DNA from 4 places in the Priestia sp. 53B2 genome. Region 3 is predicted to be linked to each of the others. Evidence: riboswitches for the same ligand, from Rfam matches in the RefSeq annotation. Region 3 holds a riboswitch; each other region holds the start of a gene.
The links. Region 3 has a riboswitch for S-adenosylmethionine ahead of ACN6NE_RS18035 (trans-sulfuration enzyme family protein). Riboswitches for the same ligand answer to the same signal wherever they lie in the genome.
Positions count from the first base shown of each region.

Region 1: linked by a shared signal. The riboswitch ahead of metE (5-methyltetrahydropteroyltriglutamate--homocysteine S-methyltransferase) and the one ahead of ACN6NE_RS18035 (trans-sulfuration enzyme family protein) in region 3 are both predicted to bind S-adenosylmethionine.
Region 2: linked by a shared signal. The riboswitch ahead of ACN6NE_RS16975 (hypothetical protein) and the one ahead of ACN6NE_RS18035 (trans-sulfuration enzyme family protein) in region 3 are both predicted to bind S-adenosylmethionine.
Region 4: linked by a shared signal. The riboswitch ahead of ACN6NE_RS22515 (Na+/H+ antiporter NhaC family protein) and the one ahead of ACN6NE_RS18035 (trans-sulfuration enzyme family protein) in region 3 are both predicted to bind S-adenosylmethionine.

Region 1 is NZ_JBLZXA010000001.1:295,699-300,936, reverse strand. It holds gene ACN6NE_RS01835 (sugar porter family MFS transporter) at 1-41, shown strand, start outside; gene ACN6NE_RS01830 (metallophosphoesterase) at 300-674, shown strand; gene ACN6NE_RS01825 (hypothetical protein) at 822-1,166, shown strand; gene ACN6NE_RS01820 (hypothetical protein) at 1,466-1,717, shown strand; SAM riboswitch class I at 1,798-1,908, shown strand; cobalamin riboswitch at 1,988-2,176, shown strand; gene metE (5-methyltetrahydropteroyltriglutamate--homocysteine S-methyltransferase) at 2,327-4,621, shown strand; gene ACN6NE_RS01810 (acetate uptake transporter) at 4,764-5,238, shown strand, end outside.
Region 2 is NZ_JBLZXA010000020.1:557,302-562,539, reverse strand. It holds gene ACN6NE_RS16980 (M20/M25/M40 family metallo-hydrolase) at 1-1,108, opposite strand, end outside; gene ACN6NE_RS16975 (hypothetical protein) at 1,578-1,820, opposite strand; SAM riboswitch class I at 1,888-1,989, opposite strand; gene ACN6NE_RS16970 (amidohydrolase) at 2,053-3,207, opposite strand; gene ACN6NE_RS16965 (GNAT family N-acetyltransferase) at 3,255-3,761, opposite strand; gene ACN6NE_RS16960 (M48 family metallopeptidase) at 4,460-5,212, shown strand.
Region 3 is NZ_JBLZXA010000020.1:762,487-767,724, reverse strand. It holds gene ACN6NE_RS18040 (trans-sulfuration enzyme family protein) at 1-811, opposite strand, end outside; gene ACN6NE_RS18035 (trans-sulfuration enzyme family protein) at 795-1,940, opposite strand; SAM riboswitch class I at 2,012-2,129, opposite strand; gene ACN6NE_RS18030 (hypothetical protein) at 2,297-2,959, opposite strand; gene ACN6NE_RS18025 (spore coat protein) at 3,029-4,009, opposite strand; gene ACN6NE_RS18020 (CotH kinase family protein) at 4,239-5,238, opposite strand, start outside.
Region 4 is NZ_JBLZXA010000027.1:390,311-395,548, reverse strand. It holds gene ACN6NE_RS22525 (LacI family DNA-binding transcriptional regulator) at 80-1,039, opposite strand; gene ACN6NE_RS22520 (hypothetical protein) at 1,164-1,292, shown strand; gene ACN6NE_RS22515 (Na+/H+ antiporter NhaC family protein) at 1,332-2,642, opposite strand; SAM riboswitch class I at 2,728-2,834, opposite strand; gene ACN6NE_RS22510 (ABC transporter permease) at 2,936-3,703, opposite strand; gene ACN6NE_RS22505 (ABC transporter ATP-binding protein) at 3,696-4,607, opposite strand; gene ACN6NE_RS22500 (YtoQ family protein) at 4,778-5,218, shown strand.

The DNA of each region.
Region 1 (5,238 bases), on a different contig from region 3:
GGAAGTCTTTAAGTCCGGTTGAGCGTAATAAGTACGTTTGATTATGGTGAACGCTCTACTTGTAAGAACCCTTTGCTATCTCAGCAAGGGGTTCTTTTTTAGATTAGGAGGATTCTAGCTTTTATGTTGCCCTATCAGTGCTTAACAAAATGAAAGGATAGATAGGCTATGGAAACTAATTTAAATGTGCGTTCTGCTTACAAGAAGGTAGTGACCTTCATCAACAAATTCTCATATAAATAAGTAAGCTTGTTTACTTTTAACTGAATTTATTTAGTAATAGGGGGATTAACTAGTTGATGAATTTGACGCTTCATGAACGTTCTGAAAAGTTATTAAAGCAAAGAATTAAACAATTAAATCCGAGAGATCCATTTAACTTTGTTTTTATGGGTGACAGCAGAGGTGACGGACCAAACGATAATTGTTTCACGATGAGCGGTGAATTTGAGCTTGTATTAAAAAAGGCGGTGGAATTGGACCCGCTGTTTATTATTCATGGGGGAGACACCGTCTATACAGGGAAAAAAGAGTACTTGGAGCACTTTGTTAAGGTTGTTGAAAAAATCGCACCAAACATTCCTATGTTTGTATGCGTAGGGAATCATGATGAACTGTACCTTGATGAAAGCAATCTCGAAAACTTCAGAGCTACTATCGGAAAAGTACACTGAATCATTGATATTCCTATCTTCAACTTCCGGTGCATCGCATTAAATAATGTCATCAGTCCCAAGAATAAAATATATGGATTTACAGATAAAGAGCTTAATTATTTAGAGCAGCAGCTAGAGGATGCTCCTCGTAATACCGTTGTAGCCATGCATGCGCAGCCAAATATTGGCCGGTGGTCAAACCTTGAAGGGTTTCCTGTAACGACTCCTCAAAGTCAGCAATTTTTTGACTTGCACCGCGTGAAAAAAGTGCTCGTTAGCCACGTGCATGCATATGACGAACAGTTTATTAGAAAAAATAGAAACGGGACGTTTACGCTTGGAAGAGGCACTGATTTTGTATTGTCAGGAGGCGCCGGTGCTCCCCTTGATTTTGAGCTGCCTTTAATTTTAAATAATTATAATTTTACGGAGTTTTTTGTAAGCAGATACGACATTTTAGGTCCTCTTCTTTGGAAGGATTTTGGACGACCTCGAAGAAATTGTTTGTAAAAACAAGAAAGTAGAAAGCTAGGTTTAGCCAAAAGCGTGCCCGTGATTCACAGCCAGACTTTTGGAAGATTATGCATAATGTTTAAAGAAACCTTGTAGCAGAAGGCTAAGTCAAACGTTATAATAGATAATGAATGATGATATATTCTCTATATTTGTCATATATTTGTATTACATATGTAATTAAAGAAAAACATTCACTTGATATACTGTTTAATGACTTAACTTTATCTTAAAATTTACAGTGAAATGCCTGTTTATAAAGGCTTAGAACATACACAGCAAATGGAGGAGCAATCATGGCAAACGAAAAGATGCAAGAAGGACTTGATCGTTTTATCAAGGAGGATTTAAATGACCTTTTAGGTAGACTGTTCCCCTTAATGGATCGGGAGTGTGCCGAAGAAAAAAGAAAGCTTATTGAAACGGCGGTAGAGTACATTTATTCTTCAGGCTATCACCAAGGAGCAAAAGATTTAATCGAAACACATCGAAAAGATGATTACAAATTGTTAAGGCAAAAATTAGCGTCAACGCCTCCTGAAAACTAATTTTTTTGAAATTTCTTTTGACAACATAAATGTAAGGTGTTAAGATGACTCTACATTCAAAATATTATAAATAATTAAAACTCTTATTGAGAGAGGCGGAGGGACTGGCCCTGTGAAGCCCGGCAACCATTTAACATTCTTGTTGAAAAGGTGCTACATCCTGCAAAGCGTACAGCTTTGGAAAATAAGAGAGGATTTCATAGATACTATGCCTCTCTATTCGTGATAGAGAGGCTTTTTATTTTATGTGAATATGTTTTGAATGAACAATTTTATAAAAATGCATCAGGTGCTGTGTAACGAATATACGCAGCTTAAAAGGGAAGACCGGTGAAAAGCCGGCGCGGTCCCGCCACTGTAATGGGGAGCAACTTATTAACCACTGTTTCATGTTGAAATGGGAAGGGATAGGAAGCGATGAACCTAAGTCAGGAGACCTGCCTGTTGTATGCACTTAAGCTCTACGGGATATAGAGAGGAGTGAGGAATACGTGTTGGGAAAAACAGGCTATCTCAACTTTAGTTAAGTATGCGTATCATCTCTCTTTTCATTTCGAAAAGAGAGATTTTTTAGTTTATCGATAAAAAAATATACAGGGAGTGGAAAAAATGAGCAGTGTAAAAAGTTCAAACTTAGGTTATCCAAGAATTGGTGAAAAACGAGAATGGAAAAAAGCGCTTGAGCAGTTTTGGGCAGGAAAGCTAGAGAAAGATATCTTTCTGCAGGAAATTGAAGCTCTTCGTCTAGCACATCTAAAAAAACAGCGTGATGCAGGAATTGAATTAATTCCAGTCGGTGATTTTAGCTTATACGATCATGTGTTAGATACAGCCGCTATGTTTGGTCTAGTGCCAAAGCGCTTTGATTATGACGGAGGACCAGTATCGCTTGAAACGTATTTTGACATCGCGCGAGGAACAAAAGGTGCGGTAGCCTCTACGATGACAAAATGGTTTAACACAAATTATCACTACATCGTACCAGAGCTTGAGGAATGTACGCCGTCCCTTGTAGAAAATCGCCCGCTTCAATTTTACAAAGAAGCAAAACAGAAGCTGAATATTGAAGGCAAGCCTGTGATTTTAGGTCCAGTAACATTTGTGAAGCTGTCAAAAGGATATAAAAAAAGTGAGTTTAAAGAAGTAGTTGAACAATTTGTTCCTCTTTATGTGACTATCTTAGCGGAGCTGCAAGCGGAAGGAGTAGAGTGGGTACAAATAGATGAGCCGGTTTTAGCTACAACGCTATCAAAAGAAGACCTCGCACTGTACAAAGAAGTCTATCAAGCTTTGAAAAAAGCGGCACCGAATGTAAAAGTCATTTTGCAAACGTATTTTGACAGCGTTGATTATTACCAAGAAGTTGTTTCTCTTCCCGTTCATGGAATTGGTTTAGACTTTGTGCATGACCGAGGAGAAAATCTCACGGCGCTTAATCAATATGGGTTTCCGACTGATAAAGTGCTGGCAGCAGGAGTGATTGACGGACGAAACATTTGGCGTGAGAATCTGGATGAACAGCTTTTAACAATCAGTGAAATTGAAGAAGCTGTATCAAAAGACCGTTTGATTCTGCAGCCTTCATCAAGTCTACTACATGTTCCTGTTACGGTGAAAAATGAAGAAACCATTGAGCCAGTGTTAAAAAATGCGCTCTCTTTTGCAGATGAAAAGCTAAAGGAAATTGCGCTGTTAACAAAAGCGGTGCAGCAAGGAAAAGAAAAAATAGAAGAAGAAATAAACGTAAGCAAACAGGCAATTCAAGCATTAAATGGATCATCTTTTCGAAATCATCAAGACGTACAAAAAGAGCTGAAGCAGCTGCACAGCTATAAAGCAGAGCGTCAAGCGCCGTTTGACGTACGTCAACGCGTTCAGCAAGAAGCTTTTCAACTGCCGCTTCTTCCAACGACAACAATTGGAAGCTTTCCGCAAACAAAAGAAGTGCGAAAAGAGCGTCTAAAATGGCGTAAAGGCGAGTTAAGCGATGAAGCATATGAAGCGTACATTAACGAGGAAATAAAAAAATGGATTAAAATTCAAGAAGACATCGGCTTAGATGTCCTTGTGCACGGAGAGTTTGAGCGTACGGACATGGTCGAATACTTCGGTGAGAAATTAGGAGGCTTTCAGTTTACGAAGTTTGGCTGGGTACAATCTTACGGTTCTCGCTGCGTGAAGCCGCCGCTTATTTACGGAGATGTATCGTACGAGCAGGCGATGACGATCAAAGAAACGGTCTACGCACAGTCTCTAACAAATAAGCCGGTCAAAGGAATGCTGACGGGGCCGATTACGATTTTAAACTGGTCGTTTGTGCGTGATGATATCCCGCGCTACGACGTGGCAAATCAAATCGCGCTTGCTCTTAGAAAAGAAGTAGAAGCACTTGAAAGTCAGGGCATTTCAATGATCCAAGTAGATGAACCGGCGCTTCGTGAAGGATTGCCGTTAAAACGAGAAAACTGGGACAGCTACTTAAATGCTGCGGTGTATGCGTTCAAGCTAGCCACGGTATCGGTGCAAAACGAGACGCAAATTCACACGCATATGTGCTATTCAGAATTCGAAGAGATTATTGATGCGATCAAAGCGCTTGATGCCGACGTGATTTCTATTGAAACATCTAAAAGCCACGGTGAATTAATTTATGCATTTGAAAAACATACGTACAATCAAGGAATCGGACTTGGCGTATATGATATCCACAGCCCGCGCGTACCGAAGCTTGAAGAGCTTCAGCGAAACATTGACCGCGCTCTGCAGGTACTTGATCCTGCATTATTTTGGATTAATCCCGACTGCGGCCTTAAAACAAGAGGAATCAGCGAGACGGTTGAAGCTTTAAAAGTGATGGTTGAGTCTGCAAAACAAACCAGACAAAATTTATTACAAAACGTTTAATGATAAGAAATTAAAGACTAAGCAGTGTAACCGCTACACTGCTTGGTCTTATGGGATTTTAAAAGGCCAAAAATATCCATTGACACTTCCCCTACATTTTTGTATCTTTTTAAAGGTGTTTTTAAAATCAGGGAGGTACAACATGAGTAACAACAGTACGCAGCACGTTAAAATTGTAACAGCGGATCCATCAGCGCTAGGTCTATTTGGACTTGCCATGGTGACACTTGTTGCATCGTTTCAAAAGCTTGGGGTAACCGATGGTGTTTCATTGGTATTGCCATGGGCGATTTTTTTAGGCGGAATAGGGCAGTTAATCGCGTCTATGCAAGATTTCAAACATAATAATACCTTCGGCGCAACTGCTTTTGGTGCCTTCGGGTTATTTTGGCTAGGTGTAGCTATGACATGGCTTATTCAGCTTGGAGCATTTGGAGAAGCGCTCGCAAAAGAAGCGGATCCGAAGCAGCTCGCATTTGCTTTTGTCGGCTACTTGATTTTCAGCGTTTTTATGACAGTTGGAGCAATGGGCACTCATAAAGTATTATTTATTATTTTTGTGTTAATTGATTTCTTATTCATTGGATTATCGCTAAGTACATTTGATGTGGCATATG
Region 2 (5,238 bases), 210 kb from region 3:
ATTTTTCACCGTGCTGTTTGACTGCATGAGTATAAAGTTCTTCATACGTCCATACGTTCACGTCAAGAGATGAACCCTCCATTCCCGCAGCGTAATGCCTAGCGGCTTTATTATAATGTTTTTTTACATTCAAAGCCGCTTTGTCAGCCGATTTCAACAGCAGATCTGTTACTTCTTTAAGAGAGCGGTTTAACATAAATAAATTAAATAATACAACGGCAGAGTGCGGAACTTGAACTGAATACTCTTCTTTTAAATCTTTTTGTATCAGCACCGTAGGAGGTGGACTCGTTTCATCTCTTACTTTTTCGCAAAAATCAACGTTTAATTCTATTTCTTTTGTTAAATAAGAAGCTAGTAAATTAGCATTTAAACCAGCTAGCGGTTCCCCTACATGAGTTTCTTTTCCATAACACAAAAAGCTTGGCATGATCTTCCCAATCGATCCTGAGTACACATAGTTCGTTTGATCTCCAGGATAACGGCTGAACACTGGTTCTGCATTTAGCATGAGAGAAAAATCCAGCTGATGTTTGCGGGCAAGTTCTAAAAGAACAGGCACTGCTTTTCTCATCCCAAGCGAATTTACTTCTTCATCCGGTACCGACAGCAGCAGGATGTTTCCGTCAAACTCTCCGTTGCATGCTCGTTCAACCATACTGATATGCAGGGCAATGCCTGCTTTCATGTCCATCGTTCCTCGGCCAAAAAGCCAGTCTCCTTTTACCATATCTTTTTGTACATGCGCCGGAACTTGTTCCATATGATTATAAAAAGTACTCGTTAATGTATCAGCGTGAAAAGCATCCTTTTTCCACTGTCCATAATCTTGTACATCCACTACATCGTAATGACTTACTAGTACAACTGTTTTATTGGTATTTTTCCCTTGAACAAAAGCTGTGACAATCGATCGCCCGTCTCCTGTTGAATGAAGCTCGACTTGCTCGTTTTTTTGAAAGTAAGGCAGCTTCAATAAACACGACGCTATCGATTCAGCCATTTCCACTTCTGCCATCGTTCCTGTCACGCTAGGTATAGAAACCAATTCGCTTACAAGTTTTTTTAACTGTTCTTTTGTTTGATACAAAGATGTTTTGTTCGACATACCCTTCATCTCTTTCCTTTTTCTAAATTTTCTATCAAACAAAACCATTCGTCAATCCCTTTGACAGAGACCCTTTCATTCTATCCTTATGTATCATAGTATGGCGCTGCCTTTACGCACATGATAAAAAAAGAGTGCGCGGCTAGGGATAGCACCGCACACTCTTTTTTTACTTTTCGTCATCTTCTAAAAAGTCTAGGATACGATCAATAAGCTGTTCGCTTCCTGCATCGTTTCCGTGTTCAAGAGACATTTCCATTTCAATGCTCCTTTCATAAAATATTCTTGTTTTATAACATACCACAATTCATTTCGAATGTAACCTTTAATTTGTGTAAAAATTTCGACAATTTATGATTAATTTTAAAACCTAGTGAGTATTGATTATACCCACCAGATTCTTTGCTTGTCAAAAACCATGCTTTCTATTTAAAAACACTTAAAAAATAGAGGCGCGAGTAGACTTCTTCTATAAAAGACAGCCTACTCGCTCAAGCTTGGAACAGCATGATGAATAAATTTCTAGTTCATTTGCTTTTTGTACATCTTTAATATCTATGCCTACAGCATATGTACGAACATGGTTTTCGACCACAATTTCATAAAATGTTTCCAATTCGCGATAAGCTACTTGATAATGCTTTCCTAATAATTTCACTGCTTCCTTTAATGCTTTCTCTCCTGTATGTGCTGCAACTGCTGTATGACTCATAAAACCCTCTCCTTTTAGAAAAATAAAAAAACTCATTTTGCTTTGATGCAAAATGAGTTTTTCACCCGTTTTATCACCCAAAGCACATGCTTTGCTGGTAGGAGCACCTTACATTCGTAGGTTGCTGTGGAGTCAAAGAGCCAGATCTCTCGTCCACTCGTGATAACTTTTTTAATTTGAAATTTATTTTATCAAATAATTCCATCCGCGTAAATAGAAAAATAAAAATATTTTAATTTTTCGGGTAATGGAATGAATTCAAAAAATGAAAGCTTAGATTAGCAAAATAAGAAGCTGCTACAAGTAATGCCTCTTCATTTAATGAAAAAGAAGGATGATGCCATTCATATTCTCCAGCTGTACCCATCCATACAAAAAATCCTGATACATGCTGCTGATATACGGCAAAATCTTCTCCTCCAGGCGATTGTTCAGCTTCTACGACTTGATAACTAAGATCCTCTGCCGCTTTGATAGCCAGTTTTTCCAGCGTATCATCATTGTTTACTACAGGAAGGTATGGATACCATTTAACGTCTACTGAAGCCCCGAAAGCTGCACCAATCCCTTCAGCAGTTCGTTTCATAAGAGCCGGTATTTTTTCTCTCGCTTCTTCTTGAAAGGTACGCACCGTTCCTTCAAGCGTTACTTTGTCAGGAATGACGTTCCACGAGCTCCCTCCGTGGATTTGAGTTATGCTGACAACAACATTTTGAAATGGGCTGAGATTACGGCTGACAATGGTTTGTAAACTAGTAACAATTTGACCAGCAGCAGCAATCGGATCTATTGTTTTTTCAGGAATACCCGCGTGACCTCCTACTCCTTTGACGTCAATTTCAAAACGATCAACACTTGCCATTAAAGGTCCTGGTTTGATACCAATGGTTCCTACAGGAAGATCCGGTTTGTTATGCATCCCAAATATCGCTGCCACTCCTTCGAGCACACCTTTTTCAACTAGCATTTTTGCCCCAGAAGCTGTTTCTTCGGCTGGTTGAAAGATAAATCGAACCGTACCGCAAAGCTCCTGCTGACGCTCTTTAAGAAGAATGGCTGCTCCGATTATAGAAGCCGTATGAAAATCATGGCCGCATGCGTGCATAACACCGTTCACTTCAGAAGCAAATGGCAGATTGGTTTTTTCTTCAATTGGCAGCGCATCAATATCAGCTCGAATAGCGATAGTAGGTCCCGGCTTTCCTCCCACAATTTCTGCTACTGCTCCTACGTCTAATGGGAATGCATCCGCTATAGAAATTTCATAGTGTTTTAACCACTTTTTAATACGTTTAGTTGTCTCATATTCTTTCATTGAAAGCTCTGGAAACCGGTGCAGCTCACGGCGTATGTCTATTAACTCATTTAGTAGTAATTGATCTGTCATATTTATCACTCTTTCACATTTCTTAATTTGTATCACTTCTCTATCTTTTACGACGAAGAGTGTACCTCATTGAATTTTTTATAAAGAAACACGGTCTTATAACCTTCTGCAAGGTGCTTTTCTTTAGCTTGAACATATCCTTTTCGTTCATACATCTCAACTAACCAAGGATGTTCTTTTGCTGTTCCTAAAGACACACCTGGTGATTTAAACGTATTTTTTATTACCTCTTCCTCTACTAGATGCAGCAGCTTAGATCCAACGCCTTTCCTGGCAAACGACGGGTATACTGCAAACCACCAAAGGTGCGGAACAGCAAACGGACCTGGATGTTCTCCCCAAGGCATTCGTATAGACACAGTTGCAGCGATTCTTTTATCTTCTTCATATACATAGCAAAGGTTTTGAGAAATATTTTTCTTAACGAGGGCAAGATCAGCAGTAGCTGCTAAGAAAGGAATGCCTAGCTCTCGAATAGGCTTATATGCTTGTAGAGTTAAGTTCAATAAGTTATCTGCGTCGTCATTTGTTGCTAAACGGAATTCATTTTTCATCTCTTCGTCTCCTTATGTAGTGCTTAAATATTTATTTAACTTATAAGTTTACTAAGAATTAAAAAAGACAGACTGCCGCCTTGCGTACTCACTATACAACTGCTTTTATAACGTGTCAATTTTCATTATCTCTTTCTATGAAAGCTATCATAAAAACCAATACTTACAGTTTATTATACTGAACAAATATCAATAAATCCCCTTACGAAACCCCTTTCATTACTTTCGTTAAATTTTCAACCGCAATTATAGTGCGACGTATGATAAAATAGAACACGGTAGTTGTAAGAAAAGCAAACAGAAATGTAATCACTAGCATAATCGAGGCTGCTTGCTCTTGTTTCATAATAAGATAATAATTTGTCACTTCAATTACAGTAAGTGTTATGACCATCCTATATAGCATTTCACATGTAAACTTTTAAACGCTTTTTTTATTTTTCATTCCCTATACCATCTAAAGACATAGAATGTCTAATCTATATTAGTAGTATCGGCATATTTTTATATGTTTTTGTAAAAACTAAAGAAAAATTGAAGCAATTATTATTGGCGCTTTTCCACTAAATATTGGAATACATATCATTCTGCAAGGCGCTGCAACAGCAGTTGATAACTGTCTGATTATTCTTTCATTTGACCAAACTCTACCTTTGCTTATAAAATGAAGATTTGTAGAAAGGAGTACGAAAAATTTTATGTATACGTATCAAACAGGCAATCAAACAATTGACTACAAAATTGAAGTCGTTCCAAATAGAACCGATATCACGGTGCAAATTTGTGACAAAGAAGGGGTAAAAGTTATTATCCCAAGAGGTCTTAATGAAAACAATGTGCGTTCAATCATCGCACGCAAAGCAACATGGATTTTAAAACAACTAAACGGTTCACAGCCAGCTGAGGAAAAGCCAGCTGCTCCAAAGAAAGAAGCAGTAAAAAAAGAAACAGCTAAAAAAGAGGCTCCTAAAGCAGCAGCTTCTGCAGCTAAAACTGGTTCTTTTGAAGAGGGAGACAAATTCCCTTACCTAGGACGTCAATACCGCTTAAACATCGTTCGTGGAGATGTAGCAAAGGCTGAAATGACATTCCGTGCAAAATTCATTGCTACAGTACCTGAAATCTGGAACGAGCAGCAAACAAATGAAGGTATTGGACAACTATTAACAGAATGGTACCAAGGCCGCGCAGGTGAAAAATTCCAAGAAGCTTTGAAATCTGTTAAAAAAGCAGCAGACAATGCTCCTGAATCTGTTAAATGGGACGAGTTAGGTGAAGAATACGCTACAACTCAAGATAATACAATCGTATTAAACTGGCGTTTGCTAACAGCTCCTCTTGCAACAATTGAATATGTCATTGCTTCTCAATTTACAAATGCAGATGAGTTATTCGAAGATGCAGCTGAACGCAAACAGTGGTTAAGCGATAATACCCTCAACGCATTTTAAGTTTATACATAAAAAAGCACGCGGCG
Region 3 (5,238 bases):
CAAGCCACTTTGCAAACTGCAACGCTGTTTTTAACTGCTGATCTAAACGAACTTTTAATGTCTTAATTCCTCGAAGCAGTAAAAAACAATCCTGTGGTCCTAAGATAGCACCAAAAGCATTTTGTACAAACTTTACTTCTTCTGCTAGCTTTTCATCGCTTACCACAACTAGACCGCCAATGACGTCACTGTGACCGCTGATATATTTTGTAGCACTATGAATTACAATATTTACACCAAGGTCAATCGGCTGCTGTAGATAAGGTGTTAAAAACGTGTTATCCACAATTGTAAGAAGATTGCGCTCCTTCGCCAAACTTGCTACTGCTTTAATATCCGTTACCTGTAAAAATGGATTTGAAGGGCTTTCGATATAAATAGCCTTCGTATCTTTTGTGATAGCTTCTTCTACTTTGTCCACCTTCGTTGTATCAACAAAAGTTGTTTTGATACCAAACTTTGAAAATAACCGTGTTAATACACGATATGTCCCGCCGTACGTATCGTGTGAAACTAAAATTTCATCCCCTGATTCAAAAATAGATAATACCGATGAGATAGCAGCCATACCTGATGAAAAAGCAAAACCAGCGTATCCATTTTCTAGGTGAGCAATGGTGTTTTCTAAAGCCTCACGAGTTGGATTTCCTGAACGAGAATAGTCATAACGGCCGTTGTTCGTCTCATCTTCTTGGTTAAATGTAGATACCTGATAAATAGGTACGTTAACCGCTCCAAAATGACCGTCAATTCCTGTATTTGCATGAATTAAGTTCGTACCAAATCTATGTTTATTATTGTTGGTATGCATCAAATGCCTCCTTCAAATCTTTAATTAAATCATCTGCGTGCTCAATTCCAACTGATAATCGCAGTAAACAATTTGTTACTCCGACACGATTTCGAATTTCCTCCGGAATATCAGCGTGTGTTTGACGAGCTGGGAATGTCATTAAACTTTCCACTCCTCCTAAGCTTTCTGCAAATGTAATAACTTTGACATTTTCTAAAAGTACTGACACGATGTCAGGGTGTGAGACAGCAAAAGAAATCATGCCTCCAAATCCAGTCGCTTGTTTCTTCATGATTTCATAGCCTGGATGTGTTTCAAGGCCAGGGTAATACACTTTTTCTACGAGATCATGAGCAGTAAGCCAATTTGCAATTTTCAGCGCGTTTTCGTTATGCTTTTCCATACGAAGCGCTAGCGTCTTAACACCGCGCAACAATAACCAGCTATCTTGTGGACCTAAGATTGCCCCAGCTGCATTTTGATAAAAACGAATTTTCTCTCCTAAGCTACTACATCGAGCGACTACAAGACCAGCAACTACATCATTATGACCCCCAATGTATTTGCTTGCACTATGTATCACAATATCTGCTCCAAGCTCTAAAGGACGCTGATAATAAGGGGACATGAAGGTATTGTCAACGATAGTAAGCAAATCATGCTGTTTAGCTAACGCAATTGCTTCTGGCAAATCAGTCACGTGCATCATTGGATTCGTAGGTGTTTCAATAAATAAAGCTTTCGTGTTGGGACGAAGCGCATCTTTTACTTGCTCGAGATGGGCTGTGTTGACGTACGAAATAGTAATTCCTTGCTCTGAAAAGATTTCATTTAGTACTCGGTACGTTCCTCCGTATAAATCCTCTGATACAATTAAATGATCTCCGTTTTTAAATAGTGCTAAAACTGCCATTACACCCGCCATTCCTGAAGCGAATGCTACTCCTACTTCTCCTTTTTCTAAAGCAGCAATTGCTTCTTCCAATGCTGTACGAGTAGGGTTTGCCGTACGTGCATAGTCAAATCCTGTACTTTGCCCTAACGCAGGGTGAGCAAATGTTGATGCTTGGTAAATGGGTGTTGTAATAGACCCTGTTGAAGGGTCACGACCTACTCCTGAACGAACTAATAAAGTTTCAATTTTCATCTATTTCTCTCCTTAACTCAAAATAAAAAACACTCTTCACAGATGGAAGAGTGTTCGTTTATACACGATTTCTCTCATCTGTTAGAACAATACTGATGTTCCACAGGAATTAGCACCGTTCAAATGAATGTTTCATTTGATGGTTGCCGGGCATCGCAGGGCCAGTCCCTCCGCCACTCTTGATAAGAGTTCTATATAATTGTTGGTGGTTAACGTTTGTTGTTAATAACTTTAATAAAGATTTTCTTTATTGTCAACATAATTTTCTAAAAAATTCAAATCATCTCATTTGTTTATTCAATATACTTGTCCTGATAAGCACATAAAAAAAAGAGACGAAAGCGAGGTCTCTTTTTCTAAGGCAAGTGCACAGATTTTACGTGAGCTAACTTCCAATACATACTTTCTCCATTTGCCGTAATTAGTTCAACAATATTATTAGAAACTTCTTTAAGTACGCCAATTTTTTCTGATTGATCCCCTAAATCTAATACGACCAGTTGATTTTCATATTTTTTAAGCTGCTCTTCAAAGTTTCTGACAAAAGGTGCAGAGGCAGGTCTTACTGGGAGCTCTTTGTCACTTAAAGAATAAGGGGTTAACTCATTACTGTAAGGGGTAAGCCATTTCAAATGATGCAGAGAAACAAAGACATTTTTATACACTGGAGAATAAAACACAAGATAATCATTCAGCACGCTTGTAATATAGCCATGCAATGACTTCCCTCCCGTTACATAAATTTCAATAAATTTCCCTTTTGCCTGCTGTAAAATATTACGATAAGAAATCCGCTGACTTTCTTCTATTAAGTTCTCTTCTATTTCACGTAAAACCGTATAGTCTTCTTCTGATACTTCCCGCAAACGATGCATGTGTAAAAGAGGAATATACAAATAATCATGTCCATTATACAAAACCATAATATCTAATCCAAGATCAATAAGTCTGCCAACAAATGTCGTTTTACCTGAAATATCTAACTCCACAATTTTATTGATATAATGATTCATACTCATACTGATTCTCCTCCTTTTTCCTATATGATAGAAAAGGTGCTTTATAAGCACCTTTTATGTTCCATTTCATCATGCTTTCCAACGATAATTTTTCGTTTTAATAACTTTCTCGGCCGGTGCTGAAGAGCGTGAACCCGTACGTCCACCCGTGCGACTTCCTGTACGTTCTCCTGTACGTTTTTGTGTAGACTTTGCAGCTTCAGTCTCTCCATTTTCTTCTGTTTCTTCATTATTATTTTGATTGTTATCGTTTTGCTTAAAAGCCCCTTTTGCTCCTACACAAATGGTTTTAACGTGTCTTGGCTGTAAGCGTAATACTTGATTATTCTGCACAAGTGTAAATGTACCATTTCGGCTTTGTACTAACACGCCCTCTACAGCTTCAGGTCCTCCATTATTGATTGATACCCATTTATGAGAAAGGTGGGCAAAAAGATCGTTAAAGCTTTTGGATTTCATATATTCTGGTTCTTGACTCACTAAGAGTTCATTTGCAGATTGATTAGTTTGATCTCCATTGTTGCTTTGATATTCACTCACACTCTTAACGTGTTCAGTATTAATATAGATGACACCGTCGTCTTCTGTGAGTAATACTATATAAGCAGATTCAAATGAACCTAAGACATCAAGAAGCTGACCTGCTTTTTTCTCAGGTCCACCTTGGTTAACCTGCACATATTTAGTTTTCATCAATGATAAAGTTGTAGCAAAAGTTTTTCCTCGATATAATTCTAATTCTGTGCTAATTCCAGTAAACGTTTGTGCCGAATTTGACATAGTATCTTCAGTAATACTTTTTACATGCGCTAAGTGATAATATACAAGTGTATATTCTTGTTGATTATTATTTTGGTTGTTTTGGTTGTTTTGGTTGTTATTTTCACCATTATTGTTATTATTGTTATTGTTGCTTTCCACTGCTAAGATTAAATAATCTGATTGCACGTCAACCAAATAACCTGTTTTAGATTCAGGCCCTCCACGATAAACGGTCACCACTCTTCCTTTTAGGGGTTTGAAGTGAGAAGAATAGCCTTTATCAGGCATTTGTATATTTCGGCTTCGTTTTTGGCTTGATTTTTGGCGTGGATTTTGATTTTGCCCTTGTTCTTGGCCATAGTAATAGTTACTCATTGTTTTTCCTCCTTATTAGTTATCCTTATTGGTCATTCATACTGTATATATACGTATCATGTACAGCTATTGATTTCCTGCATTTGCCTATTATTAGCAAAATCCACTGTTGCCTATAAATTGCCTATAAATCTATCTCTTTTTAAAGAGTCAAAAGGTTATTTTCAATATACGCTGTTCGTTCTTTTATAAAAGACAGCATAAATTCGGGTTCTTTATAAAATTGCTCCAAGTTATCTTTTACGTAAGGATCTTTTAATACGTAAGGAGCAATATACTCATGCAGTTGATAAATGATTGGTTTCATGTATTCTATTGTAAATTGATTATTTAGAACATTGTTCATCTTTTGAATATATCGTTTTTTAATGTTGTTTACCGCCAGTAAGCGAGCTGTAAGCGTATTAAATCCTTGTGCGCGGACATAGTCTCCTTCCATTACTTTTCCATTTACATCTCTTCCCCAAGTTGCATCATAATCCCATGGAATTAGTTCAAAGCGCCCGCTTTCATGATTTAGATAGAGGGCATAGTTATGGACAAAACCGTCGTAATTCTGCATACAAATAATACCGACTAACCAAGATAAGTAGCGGTCGACGTTCAGATACTTCTCAATATTCTGTTCGAATTCCGTATTTGTCCACGTATTAAGATTAAATATAAACTTTTCTAATTTTTCCTCATCCCCTTCTCTCACTGCTTTATCTTCATATCCAGATAACAAAGTTGTTTTCGGCCTTTTATCCAAATCGCTCATCAAAGAAAAATTAGCATCTCCGTCCACTGCATAAAATATGGATCCATCCGCTAAATTTCTTTTTTTCAAAAATAGTTCATCTACCGATTCGAGCTGAAGATATATTCCTTCATTTTTCCCATTAATCTTAAGGGTGACAAACTGAGAATGAGGAGATAAAACGTCCAAAGAGGAGAAAAAATCGAGGGACAATTTGTTGCGCATAAGTGATGGATCTTTGTATTCAGCGTTTAGGTGTATTTCTTTGGCGCGCTGAAATATTTTTGGAGAATAAAATTCAATATAATATGACTTTTTCTTCATCTTCCGAATGTGGGAGCCTCTTAGCAGCAAATCAATATCGTAGCGTTTTTTGTTAAACTTCATCGTTGCCTGAACCGCT
Region 4 (5,238 bases), on a different contig from region 3:
TTTCTTCTTTCTTTACTCGTATGATGTCCGCTTTTGCTCATTTTATCCGGTAAAAACACCTCATGGCATCATCAAGAATTCATACGCTTTTACGCTCAATAAACCGAAAAGGGAGCTCAATTTTCTGAGGAGCCTTGCTTCCCACTAATGTAAAAAGCGTTTCTCCCATTTCCTTAAGAGGAAGTTCGATCGTTGTGATTTGTAAATAAGAAGAAAGCGGATGATTATCAAAACCAATGATAGCTAAATCACCAGGAACTGAAATACCCGCTTGTTCGCACTGAGCTTTTATTCCGATAGCTACTTGATCGTTTGTTACTAAAAGCGCCTGAGGCCGATTTTTCATCTGCACTAATTTTTCCACCACTTTTTCACCATCTGTCACGTTCAAACAGCCTTGAAAAACCCATTCTGAATGATAAGGCTGATTTATTCTTTTTATATATTCTTTGTATGCTTGTTGCCGCTGCAAGCTATTTGTACCCGTCATTCTTCCAATACAGTAGCCAATATCCGTATATCCTTTTTCTTTTAAATACAGGAGCGCCTGCTTAAAAGCTGCATAATGATCAACGTATACGGAGCGAATAGAACGATTCTGTACGTTTTCGCACACGGCTATCGGCCCGTACTGCTGATAATATTCAATCGTGCTCCAGCTGCTTGCTCTAGAACAAATAATCACTCCATCAACTTGCTTTGTTTTTAGCATATGAAGCGCTTCTTCTTCTTTTTTTACATCATAGTTCGTCTGACAAATAACAAGCTGATACTGCTTTTCTAAAGCTTGAGATGCCACTCCTTCTAAAAGCAGGCTGAAATACGGATGATTAATAAAAGGCAAGACGACGGCAATCATATTTGTTTTCCCTTTTGATAAATGAACGGCATTAATGTTTTGTTCATAATTAAGTTCGTGAATAACCTGCTCTACCAGCCGGCGTTTTTCTTCTTTTACATACGGATGCTGATTTAGCACCCGGGATACAGTCGAAACAGATACACCAGCTTTTTTTGCGATATCTCGGATATTTGTCATGTTTTCACCTTTTTCTCTTGCGCTGAAACGCGTTTCATACTTTATTCTCATTATAAAGTGAAACAGCAATAAGCTAAACCCGTTACCATCGTGTTTTTATTCATTTACTTAAGGAGGTCATTTCATGGGTATTTTATTATTCATTTTATTATGCGGAATTGAAATTGGAGGAGCGGCTTATGCACTTAAACAAAATGAGACGCTTTGGAAGGAGTTAGATGAAGAAAAGCCGAATGATTTTTTCAAACAGTAAAAAACCCTTAAAAAGAACATTCTTTTTAAGGGTTTGATATTACGCAGCTTCTTTAGATGATTTTGACTTTTTATTTAAACGAGGAAATCCAATTACAATCGCAATGATCCCGCAAACCGCTGTTAACATTGGATAGAATGTAAATGGAATAATCTCAATCGGTGAAACTTTAGCAAATCCTGCTGCGAGAAGCATTTGTGCGCCGTAAGGGATAAGCCCTTGAACGCTGCATGAAAACAAGTCAAGCAGACTGGCTGATTTCCGATTATCAATTGAATACTTATCAGAGATTTCTTTTGCTAACGGACCTGCCGTAATAATTGAAATCGTGTTATTAGCCGTGGCCAAATTTGTTAAACTTACCAATCCGGCGATGCTGAATTCTCCACCTTTTTTTGTTTGAATACGTCGTGTTAATAAATTCAATAAGAACTGAATACCGCCGTTATAGCGAATAAGCTCAACCATTCCACCAATTAATAGAGATAAAATAATTAACTCCGACATTCCGCCAATACCTTCTGTCACAGTTTTGGCAAGAGAAGAAAGCGTGTAGCTTCCATCAGCCAATCCGATTACGCCGGCTAATACAATTCCTCCAGTTAAAATGCTTAATACGTTTGCACCAAATATGGCAGCCACTAGTACGCCGATATATGGCAAGATTTTAAACCAGCTGAAATCTTTGATTTCTACTGAAGACGTGTTGCCGATCGTCATGACAAGCAATAGAATCACCGTAACAATCGCTGCAGGAAGGACAATAAAAAAGTTTACTTTTAATTTATCTGACATATTTGTTTTTTGCGTACGAACTGCTGCAATGGTCGTATCAGAGATTATAGATAAATTATCTCCAAACATTGCACCACCAATAACGGCAGCAATTGCTAACGTAATGGATACATGCGCTTGCTCACTGATTCCTACAGCGATAGGCCCTAGCGCAGCGATTGTTCCCATTGACGTTCCCATCGAAATTGAAATGAATGCGCCAATAACGAAGATTCCGACTACCACTAAGCTTTGCGGAAGCACAGACAGCGCTAAGTTTACCGTTGAATCAACAGCTCCCATACCTTTAGCGACTTCTGAAAAAGCACCTGCTAAAATAAAAATAAGCACCATAATAATGATATCAGGATGCCCTGCTCCTTTAGCAAAACGTTCCACTTTTACATTAAGTGAATCTTTGCGATTCATAGCCAGCGCCACAATGGCTGCAATGATAATGGCTACTAAGACAGGCAGCTTATAAAAATCTCCCGTTATAATTCCTGATCCGACAAACAGGACTAAAAAGACGCCCAGCGGTAACAGCGCCCAGCCGTTTCCTTTTTGTTGTTCCATTCTTAACACCTCTTGTTTACGTAATAAAAAAAGACCTCTTCTTATTGATAAGAAGAGGTCTCTTATTTGTATCATAAGATTACCCTTCTCATCTTCCAAACGAAACATCGTCTGCTGGATTTGGCACCGCACTGCGTACAGCCAGTTGCCGAGACATCATAGGGCCAGTCCCTCCGTCTCTCTTGATAAGAAGTTTATAGTTGTTTTAAAAATAGTCTTTCACTACTGTAATCTCTTTTTATTTAATTGTCAAATGCTATTTTAGAAAAATATATAGTGCGAAAATTCTCACATCAATTAGCTACGTCTCGTTTCAAAAACGCTGCCCATGCCACGCCTATAAAGAAGACAAAATGCGCGACTAAGATGAAGATTGAAAATGGAATCGTCATGCCGTCAAACATCGTCTTCATTCCCTCCATATACTGCACAAAGTTCGTGTTGGCAAATAATAAAAATTTCCCCCACCATAAACCTAGCTCTGATACTAGTCCTGTTACAGCTTTCGCGCCGATACTTACGACAATAGCCAGACTGGAAGCAAGCGCGCTGTTTCTAAATAAAGACGACAGCATGAATGCGAACGTCATCATCATAAAAGTTTCCATATACGCACTGTCATACGTAAGCGTAATGTTTTTAAGCAGCTGCGCATCTCCTTCTAGACTGGTAAATCCAAAGAACAATGCTCCCCATACAAACGAAAAAAGCAAATAGCTCAGTAAGTAATACAAGCTAATTAAAATGAGCGTTATGTACTTGGACGTTAAAATCGTTGAACGTCTAGCCGGGCGAATTAACAGAAGTTTAATGGTACCTGCTTCAAACTCTTTTGCAACCATTGACCCTCCAACAGCAAGAGCAAAAAATTGAACAAGAATCAGCATACCTGAACTAAATGACAGAAAGTTCAAAATGTTGTCTTCTGTTCCTGCACTGTTTGCTACTTTTTTCATTAATAGAGCCATACAAAGAGTTAAAATACCGATTGTAATAAACGTGACTTTTGTACTTCTTTTGTGAAACCATTTCATATGTTCATTTTGAATTAGCTTAAGCATGGTGCTCTCCTTCCGTAACGGACATAAACGAATCTTCAAGCGTCTCATACACAGGGGTAATTCGGTAGACTAAAATATCGCTGTCCACTAATTTTCTATTTACAGCTGGAATTTGTTCTTTTACAATCGCCACGTCGATAATATGTGATCTCATCGTTACTTCAAATTCTTGTGATAAAAGATCCGCTGCTTTTTGCGCGTCAGATACCTCAAATTCTACGTACATTCCTTGGTCTTGACGATTTGGAGATAGATCTTGAATGGTTTTTAACTCACCGTCTTGAATAATGCCAACGCGGTCACATAATGCTTCTACCTCTTTTAATAAGTGGCTCGCGATTAAGATTGAAATTCCTTCTTCTGTACAAAGCGTTTGTAAATATATACGAAATTCTCTCATTCCCGCTGGGTCTAGACCATTTGTTGGTTCGTCTAGTAAAAGCAATGCAGGCTTATGTAAAATAGCTTGAGCTACTCCTAAACGCTGTCTCATCCCAAGAGAATACGTCTTCACTTTTGCATGAATGCTGTTTTCAAGCTTTACTAAAGCAATCACTTCATCCAAGCGTTCTGATGTGATCCCTTCATGCATATTCGCAAAATGTTTTAAATTTTGATAGCCCGTCAGATAATCATAAAACTCAGGATTTTCAATAATCGCTCCAATTGATTTCATAGCTGATGTAAACTGTTCTTTTAAAGGAAACCCATTGACGGTAATCGTTCCCTTTGTTTCTTTAATGAGTCCTACGACGGTACGAATTAGCGTTGTCTTTCCAGAACCATTTGGACCAAGCAATCCGAAAATCTCACCGCGCTCAACCGATAAGGATACATCATGCAAAATGGTTTTCTTCCCAATTACTTTACTGACATGATCTACTTGTAGCACTGTTTCTGTCATCATGTACATCCTTTCTTTAATTAGCAATACGCCTTCTATTGTTTCTCTTTTTTAACTATTTGTCTACTATAACCTTATTTTTGGAAAAGTAGCCCATTCAAATCATTCGTATTATCCGCTTACATTTGATAAAATAAAACAAACTTTAGTTAGAGGAGGACTTCTACATAATGAACTTAACCGTATACCTTGCCGGGCAGATTCACGATAACTGGCGAGACGAAATTAAAAACCAAGCAGAACAATTAAACCTTCCCCTTACCTTTGTCGGTCCCATGACAGACCATGACCGCTCCGACAACATTGGAGAAGAAATTTTAGGAAAACAGCCTAACGCTGTCTTAAAAGATGAAGCTGCTTCTCAAATTAATAATTTACGCACGCAGGTGCTCCTTAAAAAATCTGATGTGGTTATTGCTTTATTTGGCGAAAAATACAAGCAGTGGAACAGCGCAATGGATGCGGCAACAGCCATTGCATTAGATAAACCGTTAATTTTGGTTCGCCCTGAAAAACTGCACCATCCGCTTAAAGAACTGTCAAACAAAGCCCAAGTTGTAGTCGAAACGCCAGAACAGGCTCTTCAAGCATTAGCTTATATTTTTGAATAATAAATAAGAGCTGCCACTTT